One region of the Fischerella sp. genome, then DNA from elsewhere that is predicted to be linked to it. Evidence: riboswitches for the same ligand, from Rfam matches in the RefSeq annotation. Region 1 holds a riboswitch; the other holds the start of a gene.

The links. A riboswitch is a leader RNA that binds a small molecule or an ion and turns the genes downstream of it on or off. The one in region 1 is predicted to bind cyclic di-AMP.
Region 2: another riboswitch for cyclic di-AMP. It lies ahead of HXY43_RS07655 (hypothetical protein); the one in region 1 lies ahead of HXY43_RS03510 (universal stress protein).

Annotation. Positions count from the first base shown of each region.
Region 1 is NZ_JACAEU010000022.1:6,501-9,622, reverse strand. It holds cyclic di-AMP (ydaO/yuaA leader) riboswitch at 1-138, shown strand, start outside; partial or broken gene HXY43_RS03520 (nitrate ABC transporter, permease protein) at 235-537, shown strand; partial or broken gene HXY43_RS03515 (ABC transporter ATP-binding protein) at 1,045-1,224, shown strand; cyclic di-AMP (ydaO/yuaA leader) riboswitch at 1,266-1,443, shown strand; gene HXY43_RS03510 (universal stress protein) at 1,836-2,465, shown strand; gene HXY43_RS03505 (SLC13 family permease) at 2,809-3,122, shown strand, end outside.
Region 2 is NZ_JACAEU010000051.1:18,691-21,812, forward strand. It holds gene pntA (Re/Si-specific NAD(P)(+) transhydrogenase subunit alpha) at 1-92, shown strand, start outside; gene pntB (Re/Si-specific NAD(P)(+) transhydrogenase subunit beta) at 101-1,558, shown strand; gene HXY43_RS07655 (hypothetical protein) at 1,673-1,915, opposite strand; cyclic di-AMP (ydaO/yuaA leader) riboswitch at 2,411-2,553, opposite strand; gene HXY43_RS07660 (hypothetical protein) at 2,809-3,122, opposite strand, start outside.

The DNA.
Region 1 (3,122 bases):
TAAGTCAGCCTAATCTGGCGAATCGTAATTATTAACGCTGGAGCGGAGGAACCATATTTTGGGGCGTATCTCTTTTGAGAAGGGTATCTCTCAACCCTAGCCCGTCAGCTAACTTCGTAGGCATTGAGAGGAGACTGAAGAGGCAGCATATTTATAATGTGAAAACCTCATCAGTGTCCTTGGCTGGTACTGCTCGGAATTTTTGTACCTGAGCTTAACTGAATTGGGGTTGCAATGGCACAACTAAATTTGGCTGCGATCATTGCAGTAGCTGGGCAGGTAGCCTGGAAAAAGACAAAACCTGTACTTGTCAGGGATGTTGTCTTACTGCCTATCCTTGGTTTCTTGGGAATTATCCTGTTGTGGTGGGTTGTTGCTCTTGTTAACCATGAATTAATGCCCACCCCACCGGAAGCGCTAGCTGCCAATCTGGATTACATCTTAAACCCCTTCTATCAAAGGGGGCCAGGTAACCTAGGGATTGGTTGGTTGTTGCTAGCAAGTTTGCGACGAGTGTTGCTTGGCTTTCTCATCGGTGTTTCTAGCCGTATTAGTGATTGGCTTAACTGGTTTACTGCTTGATTTTGCTGTGAGCAAAGTTGAAGAATTAGTAACTCACCGCCCTAGAACTTCAAACTAACAAAAAACCTTTGGTTCATACCAAGACGCTAACTACAGCTTTGCGTGAAAGAGTAGTGATTTGACAATAAAGGTTTTGACCCTAGCGATCCAATAGGTTATCTCAACAGTTTTGAAATTAGAGCCAACGCTCCCACTCGTTTTTACATGTCTTAATTAACTGCGATCGCAATAATTGATGTAGCAATTTGTTACAACACTTTGCTTTTTGAAATACTAGCAAATACCTGAATGGTGATACCTAGAAAATAAAAATTTTCGGTTGAGTTTCAGAGTTTCCTAAACATTCTTTTGACTCTTATTTCCCGCAAGATTGTAAAAAATTCTTCTAACCCGGAGCTTCCCATGACTAAATCTACCTTATCCTCCATAAATCCTAACGAGCGAACCTTCCGCAACACTCCTTATATGTCTGATCGCATTGTATTGATGACTAATGGCCCAGCTGCTAAAATTGGGGAGATATTAGAAGTGTCGTTTTCTCATCCACGCGATCGCGCCCAAATGCGAAACTCAAAAGAGTATTACGAACTCCGTAATTACGCTTTGAATTTTTTGGATAAATATTTTACTCAGGATGAGTAAATGGCTCTATCGTCTACAATCGTTTTGTAAGTGGGTAGCCTAATTCAAATCCAACAAATCTGATTTGGAGCGGAGGAACCAATATTTGGGGCTAATCTTGCGAAAACAGTGAAGAGTCAAGAGTGAAGAAATTCCTCAACTTTCCTCATTCTTTCTTCTGGAGAGAGACACCTTCCAGTCTTAGCCCGTCAGCTAACTTCGTCGGCAATGGAAGGAACCCCGAAAACTTTGGCTGTAATAGCAGTTTGTATAGGGGTTTCTTTTACCAATCTGAATCATTAGTCATTAGTCATTGCCCAACAATTGTGTACAGATGACCCTTACGGGTACTCTACCTTGAGCCGCGCTGCGCGCGTCTACGCCAGTCGCACCCTGCACCGAAGCCGCCCTGTGGGCATCTACATGGGGGACTCACCGGCCCCCACGACCGACAGGGAGTGGGGATTGGGGGCTTCGGGGTCCCCTCTGGGGTTGGGGGAGGAACCCCCTATAAGTGCGCGCTGGCTCACAAATGACATAATGACAAATGACAAAATCTAAAATTGGTTAACCCGCTTCTTCTTCGTTGTTTATTTTCTGGGAGAGAAGTGAAAGCTGTGAACATTAAGCCAATGTTAGTGCGTTTGCAAAACGCAATGAGTAGAAATGACCTAATTGAGCAAATGGTATTGCTCTGGAACCCAATAACATCTTTTTGTGAGCAAGCCGAATCTGCTAAATCAATCAATTTGATTGTTGGCTATAACAGTTCTCCTAATAGTCACACAGCCTTGGATATCAGTTTATTGATAGCCCACCAAACACGTCTAGCTACAAAAGCAAACGTTACAGTTCAAGCCGTATACGTGTTAGAAGACTATCAAACTGGTGATTTTTTTGATGTATTGCCAAAAAAAGAAGTCGTTAGTAGTGGATTAACCGATCAGATTCCATTAGAAATTTCTGCGAATTCTACATCACAAAGAAGCTCTACCCCCGTCTTAACTCCAACCAATAAGTTCGCAAAAGCTGAGCATATTTTATGGCAAGCACGTTGTTTGGCTGAGGAATGGCAGAGTTCTTTCAAAGCGCATCTGCGATTTGGTTGCATTGCTGACGAACTGAAAAAAGTTGTGATATCAGAAGCTGCTACTTTACTGTTATTAGGCTGCAACTCAGCTAAACATCCAATTGTCAAAAAACTTGGTTCTAATTTCCCTTGTGCTGTGCTGGGTATACCCACTTCTATTGATGGACAATGATATTAAGATAGCTGCTTTTCTTCAAAGTTAGTTTGTGCTATCTCCAAAACTCATTGTAAGCTTTTGAATTGTGCGAATAAGGTCTAAAATTTTTCGCTCATGGGTTTGAATTAGGGTGAATCACTAGTCACAATCATGCTACAAAAAAAGCTATCTAGTATAGATGGCTTTTTTAGTTTACTATCCGAATATATTCATCCTATTTGAGTTGTAAGGATATTCATTGTAGTTGTTGATGGTTAATAGTTGATAATTGATTTAAAGAACAAACATCAACAAAGATATAATGTTTCATAAATAATTTATGATGGGTATAATTTTAATTTAATTTTGGTAAAAACTTATGGAAAACTGGCAAGCTATTCTGAGTATTTTCACGTTTATTTCTGTCATTTTCTTAATCATGACAGAGTGGGTTCATCTAACAATTGCTGCTTTGTTAGGAGCCTTGTTACTGGTATTTACCAACGTCATGACTTTAGAAGATGCGATTGGCTACATAGGCAATAGTCATGGCACACTCGGTTTATTCTTTGGTGTCATGGTACTGGTGCGAGCATTTGAACCGACAAAGATATTTGAATATCTAGCTACTCAGATAGTTCTGTTAGCTAAAGGAGAAGGAAAACGTCTTTTAATAGGGATTGTGGCGATTAC
Region 2 (3,122 bases), on a different contig from region 1:
TCCTTGGTGCGATCGCCATCTTGGTCGGAACCATTAACATTTCTGGTGGCTTCCTAGTCACCCAACGCATGCTTAGAATGTTCCAAAAGTGAAGGAAACTATGTCTAATAACCTACTGACTGTGGCGTATATTGTGGCTAGTGCCTTATTCATTCTCAGCCTTGGGGGACTATCCGATCAGGAGACTGCTCGCAAAGGCAATATTTACGGCATCATTGGCATGGTTATCGCCTTTGTTGCTACTGCGCTTTCGCTAGATTTGACAGCATACGGCACTTTGGCATCAGTTGTCATTCCAGGAGCGATTATCGGTGCAATCGTCGCCTCTCGCGTGGCGATGACTTCAATGCCGGAAATGGTGGCTATGCTGCATAGTTTTGTTGGTGTTGCAGCAGTTTTGGTGGGCATTGCCAATTATCTCCAACAGTCGCGATCGCTCACCGGCATTGAGTCCACAATTCACCAAATTGAAATTTTTGTGGGTGTGTTCATCGGTGCTGTTACTTTCACAGGTTCGATAATTGCCTTTGGTAAACTGCGGGGCATTATCAGCAGCAAACCTCTACTTCTGCCAGCGCGTCACTTCCTTAACTTGAGCATGATAGCAGCTTCACTATGGCTGGGTTCTCAGTTCTTAGCAGCAGAAAACCTCAGTGGACTGCAACCGCTATTAATTATGTCTGCGATCGCCTCAGTTTTAGGTATTCATCTCGTGATGGCGATCGGCGGTGCTGATATGCCGGTGGTAATTTCAATGCTCAACAGTTACTCTGGTTGGGCTGCTGCTGCTGCTGGCTTTATGCTCTCAAACGATTTGCTGATCATTACCGGGGCGTTGGTGGGTAGTAGCGGTGCCATCCTCAGCTATATTATGTGCAAGGCGATGAATCGTTCCTTCATCAGCGTGATTCTAGGTGGCTTTGGTGCAGAGACAAATGGCACAACAGCAGCGCAAAGCGCCGAACAACCTGGAGGTGAAGTCACCGCCACGACAATCGAGGATACCGTCGAACTTCTCCAACGTGCTAAGAGTGTTGTCATCGTTCCTGGTTACGGCATGGCAGTAGCTAGGGCGCAGCACGCTGTATCGGAACTTGCGAAATTACTGCGCGATCGCGGCGTCCAAGTTCGCTTTGGCATTCATCCGGTAGCTGGTAGAATGCCCGGACACATGAACGTCCTTTTAGCTGAGGCGAATGTGCCCTACGACATTGTACTAGAAATGGATGAGATTAATGAGGATTTCTCAAAAACTGATGTAGTGCTGGTGATTGGTGCTAACGACACAGTTAACCCCAGTGCGTTAGAAAATCCCAATAGCCCCATTGCTGGGATGCCTGTAATGGAGGTTTGGAAAGCTGGTACTGTGGTGGTGATGAAGCGCAGTATGGCTAGTGGCTACGCTGGTGTTGAGAATCCCCTGTTTTATAAGAGCAACACCCACATGCTATTTGGCGATGCTAAGAAAAATCTTGATGCGATCGTCGGAAAAGTTGCCCTGCTGAGTGAGGAAAGTGTTGACTTGCGCCAACCAACAAAAGTCGCATTTTCAACTTAATCAAGTTTTCTTTGTGTCTTTGTGTCTTTGTGGTTCATTATTAACCACCAAGACACAAAGACACCAAGTCAAATCATAACCCACCTTAACCAATACCCTAGCCGAGTTAAACTTCTATATTTGTTCAGTAACTTTAACTGGTTCGTGACCAAACTTCATCAATTCGTAAAGATCCGAGGCATATAAATCTTCATGACTTGGCTCATCAGTTTGGCTTGTTGCCACAATTGGATCGCCGTAAGCTTTAGTTTTACCTATTAGCAAAAGTTTTTTGCCTGCACACTCTCCAATTTGTTTAAATTGGTGATCGGGTAAAAAATCTACATCACTAAAGAAAGCACGATTTGTTATGGGCATTTTCCCTCCTAAGTTCTTACACAATATCCTGCCTCAACGAAAGGATTAATAAGTGTGACGCCTGTAGATGCAACTGATACTTTCCTGACGGGAAGTCTTCCACGCAAGCGTCTTTTTCTAAGGGGACTTAATGCTGATAGTTTTACAGCTGGTTTTTGTACCCCTTTGATAATCAGTTATAAAAACGCTTTGTGGGAGGATTGAGACTTTAATTTGATTAATCTGTCTATGCAAATTTGACCGTAGCTTAGTGCTTTAGTCTCCGTTAGAAAACAGAAAGGTTCGCTATCCTGATTTCCTTGTGAGTCTATGTAGTCAACGGCAATGCCGTTCGATTCTTTGGTGGTTATGAGAATCCACTGTTTGTAATTAATCATCCTAGCTTCCGTGTACTTGTAGCGGTTGGCAATGTGGGTCAATAAACATCTGCTAATGTTGACAGCAATGCCAGCTAGGAGACCATGAAGACACCGGCTGAAAGTAAGCTGATGTCAAAGGTACTCCTTCCAATGCCGACGGAGTTAGCTGACGGGCTAAGACTGGAAGGTGTCTCTCTCAGTTTCAGATTCGCCCCAATGATTGGTTCCTCCGCTTCTAATCCAGGTCTGATGTTTACCAACAATGAGCCTGGATTGAATTAGGCTGTTTTACCCACTTAATTAATAAACATATACTGGGATGACTCAACAGTCAATAAGCAAAACTTTGTGCATTTTGCTGAAAATTTATCCTGCTTTGTATTATTTTCATCAAATCGGATAGGCGACTACCTGATTATAAAGCTGGTATTAAATTCTGGGCGTTGCTGAATTTGGTCATGAATTATGTTTGCATACATTTTTGTAGCTCGATGCCAAATCATTGTAGAGACGTAGCAATGCTACGTCTCTACTTTATTTTTTAACAGATTCCAGTTTATTGACTCGCTGTTCTAATTTTTGGACTTGTTGCTTCAATTCTACAAACAAAGTTGCTAGTCTATCAAACATCTTGTCTCGTTCTTGTTGAGAGAGGTTTCGTCTAGAAGGCTGTGGCGGAGTTAATGTTGTTCTTGGCGATGGAGAACGATTTTGACCTAGCTGAGATTCTATCTGATTTACCTGTGACTCCAAACGATTTAAATCCGCTTCTAAGTTGCTGAGACGAGATTCAACTTGCTGTGATGCGGCGGGGTGCGAAAATAAACCGCTCCAGATAGTAATAAATA